DNA from 4 places in the Ideonella sp. P3_A4 genome. Region 3 is predicted to be linked to each of the others. Evidence: predicted binding sites of a transcription regulator. Region 3 holds the regulator's gene; each other region holds the start of a gene.
What was found. The regulator FliA, encoded in region 3, starts transcription of late flagellar genes. The targets are predictions, from matches to a motif close to CTAAAGTTTNNNNNNNNNNNGCCGNTA.
Positions count from the first base shown of each region.

Region 1: a site for FliA is predicted at 2,007-2,033, ahead of AC1DYI_RS10190 (YjfB family protein). Genes of this name have one in related genera too.
Region 2: a site for FliA is predicted at 1,095-1,121, ahead of flgM (flagellar biosynthesis anti-sigma factor FlgM). Genes of this name have one in related genera too.
Region 4: a site for FliA is predicted at 2,160-2,186, ahead of motA (flagellar motor stator protein MotA). Genes of this name have one in related genera too.

Region 1 covers NZ_JBFUGE010000075.1:12,653-17,975, forward strand. Annotated here, with positions in the region: gene AC1DYI_RS10185 (hypothetical protein) at 1-1,853, shown strand, start outside; gene AC1DYI_RS10190 (YjfB family protein) at 2,041-2,247, shown strand; gene AC1DYI_RS10195 (hypothetical protein) at 2,278-3,417, opposite strand; gene AC1DYI_RS10200 (sensor histidine kinase) at 3,495-5,323, shown strand, end outside.
Region 2 covers NZ_JBFUGE010000407.1:1,047-4,173, forward strand. Annotated here, with positions in the region: gene flgB (flagellar basal body rod protein FlgB) at 1-84, opposite strand, end outside; gene flgA (flagellar basal body P-ring formation chaperone FlgA) at 249-1,013, shown strand; gene flgM (flagellar biosynthesis anti-sigma factor FlgM) at 1,177-1,479, shown strand; gene AC1DYI_RS25330 (hypothetical protein) at 1,598-2,005, shown strand; gene flgG (flagellar basal-body rod protein FlgG) at 2,200-2,982, shown strand; gene AC1DYI_RS25340 (flagellar basal body L-ring protein FlgH) at 3,003-3,127, shown strand, end outside.
Region 3 covers NZ_JBFUGE010000097.1:9,143-14,465, forward strand. Annotated here, with positions in the region: gene AC1DYI_RS11775 (Bug family tripartite tricarboxylate transporter substrate binding protein) at 1-491, opposite strand, end outside; gene AC1DYI_RS11780 (LysR family transcriptional regulator) at 591-1,490, shown strand; gene AC1DYI_RS11785 (S8 family serine peptidase) at 1,609-3,090, opposite strand; gene AC1DYI_RS11790 (RNA polymerase sigma factor FliA) at 3,438-4,175, opposite strand; gene AC1DYI_RS11795 (P-loop NTPase family protein) at 4,205-5,002, opposite strand; gene flhF (flagellar biosynthesis protein FlhF) at 5,023-5,323, opposite strand, start outside.
Region 4 covers NZ_JBFUGE010000101.1:9,203-13,892, reverse strand. Annotated here, with positions in the region: gene motB (flagellar motor protein MotB) at 27-950, opposite strand; gene motA (flagellar motor stator protein MotA) at 1,051-1,911, opposite strand; gene flhC (flagellar transcriptional regulator FlhC) at 2,249-2,836, opposite strand; gene flhD (flagellar transcriptional regulator FlhD) at 2,923-3,246, opposite strand; gene AC1DYI_RS12100 (hypothetical protein) at 3,531-3,665, opposite strand; gene AC1DYI_RS12095 (CDP-glycerol glycerophosphotransferase family protein) at 3,778-4,690, shown strand, end outside.

The DNA.
Region 1 (5,323 bases), on a different contig from region 3:
CGGTGTTCGCCTTCTGCGCCTATGACCCGCAGAAGCGGCCGGACGGCACGCGCAAGCCGCCGCCGCCGCTGCCCACCCCGTTGGCGGCGAACGAGGCGGCCTACTGGCGCCAACTGCGCGAATATCAGATCGCTGCCGCACACTTCTACGGCGCGAGCTTCGCAGAGGCGGCGCAGCGCTTCAGCGCCATCGGCGACACGCCCGAGCATCCGATGCGGGCCTGGGGCGCCTACCTGGCCTTGCGTGCCCACGTTCGCCTGGCCACCGTCGGCGGGCCAGGGGTGGCCGATGCAGCCGTGCCGCCCGAGCAGGACCGCGACGCCGAGGCCGCGAAGCTGATCGCCGAGGCCCAACGCATCCTCGACGATCCCGGCCAGTCTGTTGTCCACGAGGCCACGCGTGCCACCGTGCGCACGCTGCAGTTCCGCCTGACGCCGCGGCGCCGGTTCGGGCAACTGAGCGACCTGCTCGACGACATGGCCACCAATCCCTATCTGGAAGACCACCTGGGCGACTGGCGCCGGCTGGCCAATGGCTTCATCGACGACGACGCGCCTACTGAGACGCGAGAGCCGATCGATGGCCCGATGCGGCAGCGGCACGAGTACTTCGACTGGATGCGCACGCTGCAGCGCTGCGGGCTGGCCAGCGACGCCAAGGCGCGGGCCGAACAATGCCGGCGCGAGGCGTCGCATGCTCTGTCGCGGTGGAAGCAACTGGGCGGCGACAAGGCACCCCATGCAGCAGGCCGCCGTCAAGCCTGGCTGCTGGCGGCGCTGGCCTTGTCGGACCACCTGGACCCACCGCTGGAAAAAGCCGCACTGGCCGTGCCGGCGACTGCGCCCGAATACTGGAGCGTGCGCTACCAGCTGACGCGCCTGTACCGGCTGGCGCACCAATCCGAGCGCGCCCGCGAACTGTCGCAGGCGGTGCTGGCCGAGATGCGCCGCGAGAACCTGGCATCCGCCAGCGGCGCCAACCTCTTCAAGCAAGAGCGCTTTGCGCAGGCCACCTCGCTGAAGGACGCGGCCGATCACCTGATGCGAAGCCTGGCCTACACCCGCGCGCCAGACTCGGGCGAAGCAGGGCCGCTCGAAGCGGTGCCGAGCGCCAGCCGGCCCGCGGCGGATGGCCAGACCTGGCTGAACACCCGGCTGGCAGTCAACGACCTGCTGGAGCTGGCGCGTGACGAGCGCCTGGGTTTGGCACTGCGCAAGCGCGTGGCTGTCGCCGCCTGGATGCGGGCCGATCTGCTCGGCTCACAAGAGCCGGCGAAGGCCGCGTCTCTGCTGGTGGAAGCACTGGCGCCGGGACTGCGAACCGTGGCGCAGCAGTACCGCGCGATTACGCAGCCACGCGAGCGGCAGCACGCGTTGATCATTGCGGCGATGAGCTTGGATCTTTCACCCTTGATCACGACGGCAGACTTTTCGACCGATGTCTGGGCCGCCGCGGCGCCGGCGCCTGACAAAAGCGAGGTCACCGCCAGCATGTGGTGCAGCGTGGCCAAGAACCAGCGGGACGTCTGGCAGCAGCCGCTCGAAGCGCGAGAGGTCGAACAGGCGCCGCCGCCGCCTGAGGTGAGCGGCAATGCCGAGGTGCGCGACAGGGAAATGGCGGCACTGGCTCAGCTCAAGACCGCCACCGGCTTCGTCGGCGACCATGTATTGGCCTGGGCCAAGGACCACCCGAACGACCCCGACGTGCCCTGGCTGCTCTATGTGGTCGTGCAGTCCACCCGCGGCGGTTGCCTGGACCCGGACGCGAGCAAGACCTCGAAAGCGGCCTTCCAGCTGCTGCACCGGCGCTACAAAAACAGCGAATGGGCTGCGAAGACGCCGGTCTGGTATTGAAATTGGGCCCCCACGCCCCCCCCCCGGGGGCTGCCCCCCGAGGGGCTCGCGCAGCGGCCCGGCAAAGCCGGCTCCGCGCACGCCACTTGAAGGGGGCGGCGCTGCGCGCGCCCCGTCCCGGGGCAAGAAACTCGCGAGCGGCCCTTCAGAGGGTTCAAGTTTTGCGTAGCGATGCCGACAACCAAACATGAACATCGGCAACAGCCCCAGCGTCAACACCGCCACCGCGGCAGCCTCCCAGGGGCCGTCGTTCGACGCGGTTCAGATCCTGGTGCTGCGCAAGGCGCTGAACACCCAGGCCGCCGGCGCGCTGGCCTTGATCCAGGCGATCCCGCAGCAGCCGCAGCTGGCCACTGAAGGCTCGTTGGGCCGCAACGTCAACACCTACGCCTGAGCGGTCTGCGCCTGAGCGTCAGCGCTCGCCCTACCAGTCCAGCGCCACCGGCACTGTCTTGCCGTTGCCTTGCCATTGGCCGGTGACGGCGTTGCCGCGCACCGTCAGGCTGAGCTCGGCCTTGTTGCCGTCCACGTCTTCGGTTAGCGCCAGCGTGTTGCCGTTGCGTTTGCCGCTGAGCGGGATCATGCGGCCGTACTTGTCGTAGTAGTAGCGGCCCGAGAGCGAGCCGTCTGCCTCCAATCGACCCAGCATCATGGTGATCGCCGCGCCGCCGATCTTGCCGTGCAGGGCCTGGCCGAACGGCGACGCCGGCGGCGGCACGTCGCCCTGGTTCAGCACGAGCGCGCGGCCATACGGCGTCAGCAGCGGGCGCAGCTCGGCTGGCGTCAGCTTGACGGTGATCTCGGCGACATCGTCGAGCGCGCGGCTGGCGTGGTTGCTGCATCGTCCGGTGCTGAATGCCACGCCATCGCCTTCGAGGCTGAAGCCGACGTAGCGCAGGCTGTCAGTCAGGTGAGGCTTGCCTCTCTCTTGCTCGAGGCACCCCTGGTTCAGCTCGATTCGCTGCTGCGTGTCCTCGATGTCGTCTGCCTTGGCGTGCGCCTTCTTCTGCGCGGCCAGTTCCTTCTTCAGGGTTTTCAGCTGATCGGCATAAAGGCGCTCGCGCTCCTTGCCGATGCGCTGCGCCACAGTGGCGAAGGCGGGCTGCGTGAACAGATCATCCAGCGCCAGCGCGCGGCCGTTGCGTGCGTCGAAGTTGAAGGTTGTGTCGTAGTTTTCGCAGTAGGCCCCGCAGCCTTCCGTGCTGAAGGTGATGGCCAGCACCCTGGCGTCATTGCGCACGAGTTGAAACTCCTGCGACGAAGTGCCTTCGGGCAACTGTTCGGCCAACGGGGCGAATGATTCGCCCGGCTTGGCCGGCGCTGCCATGCCGAGCAGCCCGAGGAACAACGACGTGTTGATGCGGGCGGCCACGGTGGGTGGCTCGGAGACGACGAACGGCATCTTGATCGAGCCGTCCGCCCAACCGCCGGCATACGCCGGCAGCTCCTTCACGGTGGCCGGCGGCTTCATCGTCAGCGAGCGGATCTGCAACGGGGCGGCGGCCACGGCCGCGGCAATGCACCACAAAGAGACGGCCAGGGCGCCACGGGCAAAAGTGTTCATGGGCGCGATTCTCGTCGCGCGGCGCGATCGGGGGCAGCCGGCATTGACGGCCGAGGTTGTCGCACTAAACTGGTCTCGTGCCTCAAGCTGTACCCGTCTCGGCGCCCGACTTGATCGACCAGGCTTGGGATCGTTTCGCACTCGACCCTGCTGGCTGTATCGCGCTGTCTGACCAGGCCGTGCAGGCTGCCCGCGCAGCGGGGGACGCCGAGGCCGAGGCCTTCGGGCTGGCGCTGCAGGCATTGACCCGTGCCGCTCGCCGTGGGCATGAAAGCGCGGCGGCGTTGCACGAGCTGATCGCCTCCACACGGCAGCGTTGCGAACAACTCGGCTGCGAGCCTGCCGCCTGGCTGTGCGACGACGCGCAGGCTCGGATCGAGATCACTGCCAACCAGCTCGACGAGGCTCATGGGCGATTGCAAGCGAACCTGCAGCGCCCGGGGCGAAACGGCCGCGAACGGTATGTGACCGTGCTTGCCATGCAACGCCTGGCAGAGCACCGTGGCGATTTCGACGAGGCCTTGCGCCAGAGCTATGCGCTGATCGAGCTGGCCCGTGGGCTGGGCCGACCGCAGCTGCTGACCTACGCGAAATTCAAACTTGCCTGCCTGCAGCTGAACCTGCTCGACCTGGAGCACGGCATGCCGCTGCACGACGAAGCCCAGGCGGCGTTCGAGGCAGCGGGCATCACGGCGATGCGCTCGTCCAACCTGAACAGTCAGGTCCTGAGCAACCATTTCCGTCGCACGCCCCAGGCCGGCTACGCGGTGCTGCAGGCCTGGTTGGCCTTGCCCGAAGCCCGGGATCCGAACCTGCGTCACATGATGGCGACCCCGATCGCACTGGCCTACATCGGCGTGGGCCAGCTCGACGAGGCCGAGGCGGCGCTGGAAGCAGGCGAGCCGATGCTGGAACGCGAATGGCCCGACCAGGTGTGCATGCGCATCTGGGTGCGTGGGCATCTGCGTTGCGCGCAAGGCCGGCATGCCGAGGCGCGCGACATGTGCCAGCGTTTCCTCGACTCGGGCGAGCGCACCTCGCCAGCCAACCTGCTGCAGTTGCATTCGGTGATCGCCCAGGCGCGCGAGGCGCTGGGCGATTTCCAAGGCGCCTTGCTGGCCACGCGGCAAGCGATGGCTGCGATGGCGCCGATGGTGGGCAACAGCACGCGGGCCCACTACCAGTCGATCCAGATCGAACGGCAACTCGCCGGCGCCCCGGCGACACCCGAGCGCGACGCGCAGCGCTTGGAGGCCCTGCAACGCGCAGTCGAGAACGAGGAGCGCGAAACCCAACGGCGCATCGAAGAGAGCCGCGCACCGGCGCCGGCCGCGGCGCCCGATCCGCAGCGCCGCTTCGTCGCACAAGTCAGCCACGAGATGCGTTCACAGCTCAACGGCCTGCTCGGCATGACCTCGCTGCTGATGATGTCGGAGCTGGACGAGCGCCAAAGCCGCTACGTGTCGCTGGCACGCAGCTCGGCGCAGAACCTGCTGGAGCTGGCCAACGACATCCTCGATCTCGCCAAGCTGGAGGCCGGCCGATTCGAGCTGGAGCTGAAGTACTTCAGCCTGCGCGAGCTGTTGGCCGAGGTGGTGGGGTTGTTCGAGGGCGCGGCGCAGGCCAAGGGTGTGGCGCTGCACTGCGCCTTGCGGCCCGAGGTGGCCGATGTCCGGCACGGCGCCTCATTGCGGCTGCGCCAGGTGTTGACGAACCTGGTGTCGAACGCCTTGCGCTTCACCGACCAGGGCTCGGTGCGGATCCAGATCGACGAGCTGGCCAATGGCCATCTGCGCTTCGAGGTCGTCGACAGCGGCGTCGGGCTCGGCGACGGCGCCGCACAGCGTCTGTTCAATGAGTTCGTGCAGGAACAAGGCCACCGCGGCGGCACCGGGCTGGGGCTGGC
Region 2 (3,127 bases), on a different contig from region 3:
GGCAATCACCCGCTGGCGTTCGGCACGAAGCGTCAACGCCTGGGCCTGGAAGTCCAGCTGGGAGGTCAGGCGGTTGACGTTCATGGCGGAAGAATCCTTCAGGTTCGGGGCGGTGGGGCCGATAACAGGCACAACGCCGCGTTCGCCGATTGTGAAAGTCGGCCCCTGGTGCAAAGGCTCGAATAGCGGCCCATGCCCCGTCCATTTCGCGCCTTGGTTGCCGGCCAGCATCCTTACAGTCACTGGCCATGACCCTCACCCGTTCCCCGTCCGCCTCACGCGCCTGTTCGCGTGGATTGGTGCGTGCTGCCGGCGCCTTGGCGCTGCTTGGCACCGGGCTGGCCTGGGGCCAGGCGGCGACGCCGCCGGCGGGTGACAACCCCGAGATGGCGGCCGTCAGCGCCCAGGTGCAGCAGATGGCCCGCGACAGCGCCGGCCGCGCCGGCCTGGGACAAGCTCGCATCGAGGTCGAGGTCGGCAGCCTGGATCCGCGCCTGAAGCTGGCGCCGTGCCAACGAATCGAACCCTATCTGCCTGCAGGCCTGCCGGTCTGGGGGCGCACCCGCATCGGCCTGAAGTGCACCCAGGGCAGCAAGCTCTGGAATGTCACCTTGCCGGTCACGGTGCATGTCTGGTCCCGTTCCCTGGTGACCCAGACCGCCCTGGCGGCTGGTACCCCGCTGGCGGCGGAACATTTCACGGAAGCCGAGGTCGATCTGGCAGCGGCCCCCGGTTTGCCGATCAGCCAGCCTGGGCTGGCGATTGGGCGTACCCTGAGCCGTCCGGTGGCTGCCGGCACTGCGTTGCGGCAGACAGACTTGAAAGCACGGCAGTGGTTTGCTGCCGGTGAGACCGTGCGCGTCGTGGCCGTAGGCCCCGGCTGGCAGGTGGTCACCGAAGGCGAAGCGATGAATCCGGGGCTGGAAGGYCAGACAGTGCGGATCCGCACCGAGTCCGGCCGGCTGCTGCAGGGCCGCCCGGTGGGCGACCGGCAGGTGGAGGTGGCGCTGTGACGAGCAAAGCGCAAAGGGCGCTGCCCTTCGTTCCTTGGGGCGCGTTGAAGGCGGTCACTTTGAAGGCCGTGCGAAATAGTCCTAAAGTTCTGTCGGGCACTGTCGAAACCCGATCTATGCCGAAAGTTCCCGCCGGGTCCGCTTCGGATTTCTGGAGAGCACCATGAAAATCGGTTCACTCGAAACCAAAGCCAACGTGGCACCGATGCAGAACGATCGCAAGTCGGGCAGTGCAGACAAGACAGGTGGCAGCACCGGGTCTGCGCAGCCGAGCGCGACCGTCAGCATCTCGACCACCGCCAGCATGATCAGCAGCGCCGACACCGACGGCACCTTCGACGCCGACAAGGTCGCCCGCATGGCCCAGGCCATCCGCGACGGCAAGTTCGAGGTCAATGCCGACGCGATTGCCGACAAGCTGATTGCCAACACGCAAGAGCTGCTGCGCAAGTACTCGTCGTCCTGACGTGAAGCCGGCGCGGGCCGACCGCGCCGCCTGCTGATTTCTCCGTCCCTGCTGCCCGCTGGAGCGAGCGGCAAGACCTCTCACACCCTGGCCGCACGCCACAGCACCCCACCGCATCATGCTGAGCTCCCCCGCCGAACAACACGCGTTGCGCCAGACCACCGACCTGGAGTCGGCGCTGACCGAGGTGGAAGCACGCCTGGCCGAGCTGGCCGAAGCGCTGAAGAACCGCGACGCCGACAGCACCGAAATGGCCTCGACCGCGCTGCACCGCGCGTTGTCGCTGGCGGTTGACCATTCGACCCGCGCTGCCCGCAGCGGCGGCATGCCGCCGGCGCTGCGCCGCCGCCTGGCGATGGCCGGTGGCCAAGTCGCCGCGCTGCGCGAGGCGATCGCCCGCGCGTCCGTTGCACTCGACAAGTCGATCGAAATCCTGCTGCCCGAAACCGGTGCCGCGAAGTCGCCGGTCTATGGCGCCCAGGGCAACCCATGGCGCGCCGCATCCAGCGGTGTTGCTGAAGCCTAGGCTTCGCGCCGCCTCCTGACCAACAGCCCGCCTTGGCGGGCTGTCTTGTTTGGGGCCGGCCGTGTGTGCGCTTTGACCGCCCCGGGGGGCATCAGGCGGCCAAAGCGCCTGCTTTTCGAAGCCTCACGACCCTCAAGTCCCGCAGATCATCGGTGCCAAGACCCCTCGGGTCGTTGCAACACCGGGAGCACCCCATGATTCGCTCGCTCTGGATTTCGAAGACCGGGATGGAAGCCCAGCAAACCCAGCTGGACCACATCTCGAACAACCTCGCCAACGTCGCCACCAGCGGCTACAAGCGGGCCCACGCACAGTTCGAAGACCTGATCTACCAAAACCTGCGCCAGGCGGGTGCGGCCAGCTCGGAACAGACGCAGCTGCCGACCGGCCTGCAGGTCGGCCTGGGCACCCGTGCGGTGGCCAGTGCGCGCAACTTCAGCCAGGGCAACCTGCAGCAAAGCGGCGGCAACCTGGACGTGGCGATCAAGGGCAACGGCTTCTTCCAGATCAGCACCCCCGATGGCGGCACCGCCTACACACGCGACGGCTCGTTCCAGCTCGATTCGCAAGGCCAGATGGTCACCAACAGCGGCTACCTGGTGCAGCCCGGCATCACGATTCCGGCCAATGCGCAAAGCGTGACGATTGCCGCCGACGGCACCGTCAGCGTCACATTGCCCGCCCAGGCGCAACCGCAGACGGTGGGCCAGTTGCAATTGGRCAGCTTTGTCAACCCGGGTGGCCTGGAGCCGCGCGGCAGCAACCTGTTCGGCGAGACCGCGGCTTCCGGCTCGCCCAACAGCGCAGCGCCCGGCAACTCCGGCCTCGGCAGCCTGCAGCAAGGCTTTGTTGAAACCAGCAACGTCAACGTCGTTGAAGAGCTGGTCTCGATGATCCAGACCCAGCGTGCCTACGAACTGAATTCGAAGGCCATTTCGACCTCCGACCAGATGCTGCAACGCCTGTCGCAACTGTGAAGATCATTGAGAGAAACACCATGACGACCTTGCTTCGCGCACTGGCGGCCGCCTTGCCGCTGTTTTCGCTCGCCGCCTGCTCGGTGCTGCCGACTGAGGCCAAGGTCGATTTCCCGACGGCCACCGCGCCGATCATTCCCGAGTC
Region 3 (5,323 bases):
TGCGCCACGGTGCCGTTGCCGGGCGACGCGAAGTTCAACTCGCCAGGCTTGGCCTTCGCCGCGGTCACCACGTCGGCCAAGGTCTTGAGTGGCGACGCGGCCGGTACCACGATGACCAGCGGCGCGGTGGCCATCAGGCCGATCGGCGTCAGGTCCTTCACCGGGTTGTAGGGCAGCTTGGCGTAGAGCGTCGGGTTGATCGCCAGGTTGCTGGTCTGTCCAAGCACGAGGGTGTAGCCGTCGGCTGGCGACTTGGCCACCGCGTCCACGCCCAGGTTGCCGCCGGCGCCGGGCTTGTTGTCGATCACGAAGGTCCAGCCGGTGCTGCTGGACACCTTCTGCGTCACCTCGCGGGCAATGATGTCGGTGCCGCCACCGGGCGGGAACGGAACCACCACGCGGATGGCTTTGGCGGGCCAGGCTTGGGCCAGCGCCGCGGCGCTGAAGAGGCTTGCTGCCACGGCGGCCAGAGTCGTTCGCATCACGTTCATGCTTGTCTCCATCACTTGAACCATGGGCTGGAGTATTGGCTTGCCGATAGATACAGTCCAATCAAAAGTTTCTTTTTATTCATTGATGGAGCTTTTGCAATGGACTTGCGAGACCTGCGTTACTTCGAGACCATTGCCGAGCTGGAACACATTGGCCGCGCCACCGAAAAGCTGCACCGAACGCAGCCGGCGTTGACCAGCTGCGTTCGCCGGCTGGAGCAGTCGTGCGGCGCACCGCTGCTCGAAAAGGCCGGCCGTGGCATTCGCCTCACGCCGGCCGGCAAGGTGCTGCTCAAGTGGGCCCGGCGCATGCGCTTCGACGCCGAAGACGCCAGGCGCGAAATCGGCGACATCGGCCGCGGGCTGTCGGGCCACATCCGCCTCGGCATCGTGCCGACTGCGTCGCAGTTCCTGTTGCCATTGGCGGCGAGGCAGCTGATCGTCGAGGCCCCGCAAGTGACGATCAAGACGGTGGTGGGTCTCGTCGACACGCTCAAGCCCATGCTGCGCAACGGCGACCTCGATCTGATGGTGGGCACCGAGACCACCGATGACGACGCCTTCGTGTCGCAGCGTCTGGCCGAGGACCACATCGTGGTGGCGGCCAGCGCGACCCATGCGACGCTGCAAGGAACGGCAGCGCTACGCGACCTGGTCGACCACCGGTGGGTGCTTCAGCCGCCTGGGGCGCCGACGCGCGACTGGCTCGATCACACGTTCGACAGGAAGCGCCTGCCGCGGCCCGTGGTGCAGATCGAGAGCACCATGCTTCTGACCTTGCCGGCATTGATCGCCGAAACCGGGCTGTTGAGCTTCATCTCACGCCGGCATCTCGAGGCGGCCGGTGACCGGTACCCGTTGCGAGAAGTGCGATTGAAGGAGACCACCATGCGCCGAAGACTGGTGGCCACCTACCGCGCGAGCAGCTACCTGTTGCCCGCCACCACGCGCCTCATCGCGTTGCTGGCTGAAGTCGGCAGCAAGGAGATGGCGGGATAGAGAGTGACGGGCGGAGCGACCGAATACCCCACAAACACCAACGCCTCCCGAAGGAGGCGTTGTGTTCGAGCGGAAGAACTCGTGCCGCCTGGTTTGCAGGCGGCACGGCCCGTCCTCGTCAGTCGTCGTTCAACAGGTCCAGCGGGCTGGAGATGGCCTTCTGGTAGGCCGCGAACACGTCGATGCGGCCGTAGCCGATCATGTTGTTGGGCCACGTCGTGGGCGAGGTGCCGCCGCAGGTCTGGTTCACCGGGTCGGTCACGCCGTCACGCTGCGCCGTCTTGCGGAACAGCTTCTCGACAGCGGCCGGGTTGCCCTTCAACGAGGGCACGGCCGACATCAGCAGGGCTGCGGCGCCGGCAACGTGCGGCGTGGCCATGCTGGTGCCGCTCATGGTCGTGTAGGTGTTCGGCGGGTAGGCCGAGAAGACGTTGACGCCAGGAGCGGAGACGTCGGGCTTGACACCCTTCACGTTGTTCACCGGGCCGCGGCTCGAGAAGCCTGCCAGCTTGTCGGCGCTGTCGGTTGCGCCGATCGTGAACGACAGCTGATAGATGGCCGGCGGGTCGGTGATCGTGCTGCAGTTCGGGCCGTCGTTGGCGGCCGCGGCGACGAACAGGATGCCGCCCTTGACGAGGTTGTTGACCGCTGCCTTGATTTCGGTGCCGACCGTGCAGCCTTCACCATCGGTGCAACCCCAGGAGTTGCTGATGATGTCCGGTGCCTTGTCCGGATCGGGGTTCTTGTTCTGCAGATCGGTCGGTGCCAGCATCCACTGCATGCACTCGATGTAGGTGGCCGGCGTGCCGTTGCCGGCGTTCATGTTGCGGCAGCCGATCCACTTCGCGCCGGGCGCGACGCCGACCTGGTGGGTGGCGTGGTCGTCGCCGGCGAAGGTGCCGGCGGTGTGGGTGCCATGGCCGTGGTCGTCACAAGGCTGCGGCGAGTTCGCCGGGCAGCTGCTGTTGGCGGTGTGGATGGCGTCGTGCCAGTTGTAGTTGTGGTCGGCGGTGCTGCCGTTCCAGCCGCGGTATTGCGACTTCAGCGCCGAGTGATCCCAGCGGTAGCCGGTGTCTTCGCCGGCGATGGTCACGCCTGCGCCCGTGACACCGGCGGCCCAGACCTGAGGTGCCTTGATCTTGTCGACGCCCCAGGCGATCGACTCGACGCCTGTCGGGGCTTCCGTCCGGCTGGCATCGCGCTGCGGCAACTGCACCTTGATGGACGGGTTCGGCTCGATGCGGCTGACTTCATCGCGAGCGGCCAGCGCCGCCATGTCGGCCGCCGAGAGCTTGGCGTAGACGACGTTGGCGATCCAGAACGCCTGGTATTCGATGCCGCGCGAATCCATCCAGGCACGCAGGCCGCCTTGCTGGGCATCGGCACGGTCGACCAGCGCATTGACCAGCGCGCGGCGCTTGGCCTTGTAGTCGGCACCCTGTGCGAGCGGCGCCACTGCTGGCGTCTTCTGGTCCTTGAGCACGATCAGTGCCTCGGCCCGCCCGTCGCGACGTGCTGCCGCGGCGAGATCGCCATTGATCTGCCCACCCCACGCCGCACCGCTGGCAATGGCCAGGGCGACCAGGGAAAGGCGGTGCAATCTGACGTTCGATTTGCTCATGACCTCGAATGCTCCTCAAAGTTGGGCGCTGGGATGGCGGCGCCCTTGCGCCGATGCAAGCGAGCGATTCTGCGCTCGGCATTGGTGCGAACAGGCCCCCTCGCTGATTCATGTTGAACATCGCGCCCCCCACGTCCATGGGGGGTACTCTCCCCAGTGGCACGACATGGCCGGCTAGCGCATCGGTCATGGCGACACGGGCGGTCAGCGAGACCGTGGCTTGAGCAGGTCGTAGCCACAGGTCAAAGGGTGGGCACGACCCAGAAACACCAACGCCTCCCGAAGGAGGCGTTGCTGACTGAGACCCTGAACTTAGCCGCGCTATCTCACCACTCGCGCAGCTTCACCCGCAGGCGGGCGATCGATTGGCTGTGCAGCTGGCACACACGCGATTCGGTCACGCCCAGCACGGCGGCGATTTCTTTCAAATTCATGTCGTGCTCGTAGTACATGCTCATCACGTACTGCTCACGCTCGGGCAGCTTCTTGATTGCTTCGACCAGCGCTTCGCGCATGCGGTGGTCTTGCAGCTGGGCCAGCGGGTTGCCGTCTTCGTTGGCCACGTGGCGGTCGAGGAACTCGTCGCCGCCTTCGTCACCCGACATGTCTTCCAGGTAGACCAGCTGGGTGCCGCGCACCTTGGTCAGCGTGTCTTGGTACTCGGTCAGCGTGACGCCCATTTCCTTGGCGATCTCGCTCTCCGCCGGGGCGCGGCCGAACGTCTGTTCCAGCTTGTGCACGGCGGTTTCGATTTCGCGCTGCTGGCGGCGGTTGCCGCGGCTCATCCAGTCGCTGCCGCGCAGCTCGTCGAGCATCGCGCCGCGGATGCGCTGGGTGGCGAAGGTTTCGAACTGCACACCCTGCTCGGTGTCGAAGCGGCCCATCGCGTCGTGCAGGCCGATCATGCCGACCTGGATCAGGTCGTCGATCTCCACGTTGGCCGGCAGTTTGGCGATCATCTGGTGCGCGAGGCGGCGCACCAGCGGGCTGTACTGCTTCAACATCGCATTGGCGTCGAGGCTTTGCATCGCGCTAGCGTCGAGGCGGCCGGTGGCGGTGTACATGGGCGGTCTCCGAGAGGAACGTGTTCGGGTCAGTAAGCGTGCAAGTCGTGACCCGCGCCGAGCGGGGCCACGCCGAAACCGGTGTCCGGCGTTTCGGGGTCGAGCAATTGGTTCGCGGCCAGGCGGGCGAGGGCCGGCGTGGCGAGCGAGGTCAGCGGGTCGCGCTTGTCGAGCCACACGGCTTCGCGCACCACAGCGCCGAGGAAGCTGTCGGCCGTTTCGGCCAGGCGCTCGGCAATGCGTTGCGCGGCCTTGGGCGCGCCGGCCATGCCGGTCAGCAGGTCAAAAGTCATCAGCCCGCTGCGCTGCGACAGCAGCTTCATCGAGGTGTAGGCGTCGGTCAGGCTGGCCGGGTCGAGCGTGGTGGTCAGCACGGTGCGCACTTCGCGCCGGCCGAGCAGGCGGACCAGGTCACGCGGGTTGGCGTGCAGCAGCAGCACATCGGCCTGCGGCGCGGCCGTCTCGACTGCGTTGAGCCAGGCTTCGCATGAGCCGCGGCTGTTGACATGGCGCAACGGCAGGCCCCGGGCAGCCAGGTATGACATGTTCGGGCCCAGCGATTCGATCGCTGCGGCGATGTCGATCTCGGCCATCGCGTTGGCACGCGGGGCGCTGTCGGCGGCGTCAATCACCAGGGCGTGCGCGCCCAGCTCGGTGAAGGCGCCGGCCAGCCGCTCGAGCAGGATCGGGGTGCAGTCCACGTGGGCGTTGAAGGCAATCGGCACCAGGCGCTGGCGGCGGCCGGAAGCGAACAGCCGGCGCAGGCCTTCAGCCTGGTCAACCGGGCCGGAGGCTTCGTCTTCGTTGGGGTAGGGCAGCGAGCGCATGGGGGTGTCGTCCAGTGCGTTCAGATGTGCAGCGAGGAGCCGCCGGCCGAGCGACCGCCACGGGTGGCGGTGGCGAACACCAGCTGCACGTCGTCGGCTTCGAGCTTCCAGGTCGGGCTGGTCGGGGCACGCAGCGCGCGTTGCACCAGGGCGTTGGGTGACAGGCGGTGCCAGTCTTCAGGCACGCGCTGGCCGTTGGCCACGCCCAGCACCTTCAGCTTGTGGCGGATCAGCGAGTCCAGCGCCGGGGCCAGCTTGACGGCTTCGTCGATCTTGCTCAGCACCACGCCCTTGCATTGGGCGGCGCGCCAGTTGGTAATC
Region 4 (4,690 bases), on a different contig from region 3:
TCAGCGAGGGTTTGAAGCGTTATCGGTCAACGAACGGGAACACTTGAGGCCGTTTGTTCTTCGGCGCTCGGGGAGTCGAGGGTGGTGCGGAAGACGCGGTCTTCCGCATCGCGGTTCATCACGATGATGCTGATGCGGCGGTTGCTCGCACCGTTGGGGTCGTTGCGGTCGAAGGGCTGGCTGAACGCCAGGCCCTGCACCCGCAGCACGCGGTTTTCGGCCAGGCCTCCGGCCATCAGTTCTCTGCGCGAGGCGTTGGCCCGGTCGGCCGACAGCTCCCAGTTGCTGTAGCCCCGCTCGCCACCCGGGAAGGGTGTCGCATCGGTGTGACCTTCAAGTGTCAGCAGGTTCGGCACCTCGGTGASGATGGCGCCGATCGCCTGCAGCAGCTCGCGCATGTAGGGCTGGACCGCGGCGCTGCCGGAGGCAAACATCGGCCGGTTCTGTTCGTCGACGATCTGGATGCGCAGGCCGTCGCGGGTCATGTCCAGTCGCAACTGCGACGACAGGGCCTTCAGCCTTTCGCTGGCCTGGATCTTCTGCTCGATCGTGTTCTTGATCTCTTGCAGCTTCGCGACTTCGGCGCGTTTCTGCTCGGCCTTCAGCGCGGCCAGGTTGATCGTTTTCTTCGGCGCATCGACGTCGCCGCGTTTGACCTGGCCGCCGGAGCGTGTCAGGTCTTCGCCGCCGCCCTTGATGACGTGCGAGGCGTCACCCGAGCCGGCGCCGCCGGCCAGCGACACCTTCAACGGCGCAGAGAAGTAATCGGCAATGCCCTTCTTGTCGCCTTCGGTGGTCGAGCCCAGCAGCCACATCAGCAGGAAGAAGGCCATCATCGCCGTGACGAAGTCGGCGTAAGCGATCTTCCAGGCCCCGCCGTGAGCGGCATGGCCACCCTTGCGGACCCTCTTGACGATGATCGGTTGAAGTTTTTTTGCGTCGCCAGCCATCACTGACCCCCAAGACGCTGGGTACAGCGTCGCCCCCCCGAGGGGGAGCGTTCGCCTTGGGACGGCCCGGCGGCGAACAGGTTCGCGCTAGGGACGGTCTTCATTTCTTGCCCTTCACATGGCCTTCGAGCTCGAGGAAGGTCGGGCGCTCGGTCGAGTACAGCACCTTGCGACCGAACTCGATCGCGACCTGCGGTGCGTAACCCTGCATCGAAGCCAGCAGCGTGGTCTTGATGCACTGCAATTCCTTGCCGTCTTCGTCGATCTTCTGCTCGAGCAGGCCGGCCAGCGGCTCGGCGAAGGCGTAGGCCAGCAAGATGCCGAGGAAGGTGCCGACCAGCGCCGAGCCGATCATGCCGCCCAGCACGGCCGGCGGTTGGCCGACCGAGCCCATGGTGTTGACCACGCCCAGCACCGCGGCCACGATGCCGAAGGCGGGCAGGGCGCCGGCAACGCGCTGCAGCGCAGCGGCGGCGGCGTGCGCCTCGGCATGGTGGGTCTCGACCTCGCTGTCCATCAGCGACTCGATCTCGTGGGCGTTCAGGTTGCCCGAGACCATCATGCGCAGGTAGTCGGTGATGAACTCGGTCACGTGGTGGTCATGGCCGACCACCGGGAATTTCTGGAACAGCGGCGAGTTGTGCGGATCCTCGACGTCCTTTTCAATGGACATCAGGCCTTCCTTGCGCGCCTTCTGCAGGATCTCGTACAGCAGCGCCAGCAACTCCATCGCCCGCGCCTTCGAGTACTTCGAGCCCTTGAAGCAAGCAGCCAGGCCGCGGGCCGTGGCCTTGAGCACCTTGGGCTGGTTGTTGGCGACGAACGCGCCGAACGCGCCGCCGAAGATCGTGATCAGCTCGAACGGCAGTGCGTGCAGCACGACGCCGATGTTGCCTCCGTGCGCGATGAACACGCCGAAGATGCAACCGATGGCGACCAGCCAACCGACGATGACAAACATGGTGAGGGGTTCCGGTTCTCGTTTGTGCGCTTCGAGGCAGCGCATGAGCGCGGCCCTTGGCGGTGATATCGGTTACCCCTCGGCGCAGCTTGAGGCGGCGAAAGCCTCGAATTGGCGGCGAAAAAGCCTTCGCCACTGCTGCACGCCACGGAAAGAAAAAAGGCGGACTCACGTGGAGTCCGCCTGAAAGCACAGGGGTTGTGCTAGGAGGAGACAAGCATGAACAAAAACAAAACTGACGCCTGTGTGATCGGCCGCTCGCCGCAGGATTTAAGCGGCGACGCAATTGGTTACATTGAGTCTGGCAGTAGTTGGCGGGTCGTCTGCGCAGGCGCCTTCAGGCGTCGTCGTCGGCGGTAGTGGCCAGCTGGCGGGTGCTGGCGGCGCTGGGCAGTTGCAGCGCGCCGGTCTGGCGGCCCTTGCCGGCCCGGGCGGGCGGGTTGCACAGGCCGCAGACGTAGTGCTTGGCGATCTCGTGCGGGTGGCTGACATAGTGCCCGCCGCACTTGTTGCACTTGGTCATCGTCAGCATGCCGTTGTCGACGAACTTGACCAGCCGCCAGGCACGGGTGACCGACAGCATCGGCTCCAGCCCTTGGGAGGCCGTTTGCTCCAGATAGAGCTGGTAGGCCTTGATGACGGTGTCGATTTCCTCGAGCTCCGACGTCTTGTTCAGGTACTCGTGGATGTTCAGGAACAGGCTGGCGTGGATGTTCGGCTGCCAGGTCATGAACCAGTCGGTCGAAAACGGCAGCTGGCCCTTGGAAGGCGACTTGCCCGAGACTTCTTTATAGAGGCGCAACAGGCGCTCGTAGGACAGGTCCGTCTCCGACTCCAGCACCTGCAGGCGGGCGCCGAKGTTGATCAGCACGACGGCGCGCTCGATCTGGCGGGCTTCGGTCAGGATGCTCTTGCTGCGGGCCATGGTGTCCTCCAGAGATTCGGGTGATCGGTGCTGTCTGGCTGCCGAGTTGGCCCGGGCTTGCGTACTCGCAAGACCGGGGCAGACATTTATGCAGCTTCTTGGTGGCGACCGGCCATCAGGATGGAAGCGTGCAGGCGGCTGACGCTGTCGTTCGCGGCGGCCTTGCCGTGGCTGGTCAGCAGGCCCCAGACCAGGTCGTCGTCCATGCGGAAGCGGCACAGCAGCGTGTTGCCGGTGGCGATCTTCATCATCTGCGCCGGCGTCAGCGTGGCGATCAGGTTGGCGGTCTCTTCCGACACGCCCAGGCGGAACAGGGCTTGTTCGCGGTCGGCGCGGATCAGGCTCTGCGCCAGCATCAGGTACGACAGGTTGGCTTCGCGGATCTCGGCCAGGATCTGGTTGGTGTCCATCATTCGTTCCTTCGCTTGTCTACCGTGGAGAAGAGACTTTGTGTCTCGGCTTGGGATGAACTGTAAGGACCGAAACAGAACTGAAACATCAGTTCACTTCCGCCGCTGAAGTCCTTGTTTTTCGGTCGGCCCTGTCAGGCAAATTCCTACAAACCGGCCGATTCGTGTCGTCCGAAAAGGGATTGGCAGGGTGCTGCAATGCTTTTCTGGCAAAGGCCGGACCCGGGCCCTGACTACAGTGCCACCAGGCTGCCGAAGCTGCGTCTGTTGTCCAGCTCAAAAGGTCACCCCTCGCCTTCGCCGCCCTCTGGCAGCGGGGCCTGCGCGACCAGCACGGCCGCCGGACCCGCCGCCGTCTTCCCGACGGCGCCTTCGTTGACAGTGTGCGCCCGTTCGCTGCCGCCGTGGTCGTATTTCACGCTTCTGTCAGGGTGAACGCTTAAGCCAAACGTGCAGGCCGCCGTGGCGGTGATTCGGTTTTGTCTGCGCTGTCCATCGAGCCGGCGCGGGACTGCTCCCAAGGCGGTGGGCTTGCGTGCTCGCAAGACCGTGGCCGACCCACTCGAACTGGGCCGGCTTGGCGCCGCATATCCGGGCTTCACGCCGGGCGTCGCTGCCTACAGTGATGCGCAATGGCCGCCGGATCGGCCGAAGAAGACCACACCCATGATCGACGCTGCCCCGCACACCTCGACCTACGACCCCGCCAGCCTGCCGCCGGCCGACCTTGGCGCCGACATCGGCGCTGACTGGGACGAGCGCCTCGGCGCGGTTGAAGCCCTGGGCGGCCAGTTGAGCCAGGCCTTCGAGCAACTGGTCGAGGCCGTCGTTGGCTTGCAGGAGCACGCCCAGCAACAGGCCGCGCCCGTGCCCCAGTTGGCCGGTGGCGCCGAGGCGGCGTTGGCCGCGATCGGCGCGCTGAACAGCCGCCTGGTCGACCTGGAGCAGCAGTTCGCGCTGGAGCGCAGCTGCCGCGATCTCGAGCGCGTTTCGCGCATGCACCCGAAAGAGCGCTCGGTCGTCTTCGTTGCCACCACCTATCTGGGCTGCAACGTCAAGTACGCGTGGCTGGCCTTTCGCGAGCAAGCCAAGCGTGAAGGCATCACCGCCTGGCTGCTGCCGCAGAACGCCGAGCAAGAGCGCATGGCCAAGAGCCTGGGCGAACCGTGCTTCCCGACGCGACACGCCGACTGGTCGGCCGAGCACCTGCGGGCTGCGCTGTCGGCCGCCGTGGTCGTCACCTGTGATCACTTCCTGAACCAGAACCCGTACGCCCCGGCCCTGCTGGCCGGCGCGCGCCATGTGCAGCTGTGGCATGGCATCTCGATCAAGGAGATCGGCCTGCGCAACCTGACGCCGATGCGCAACATGACGCCGCGCTTTGCCAAGGTACTGGCCACCACCGGCCCCTACACCCGCTTGGTCGGCACGGCCGCGTCGGCCG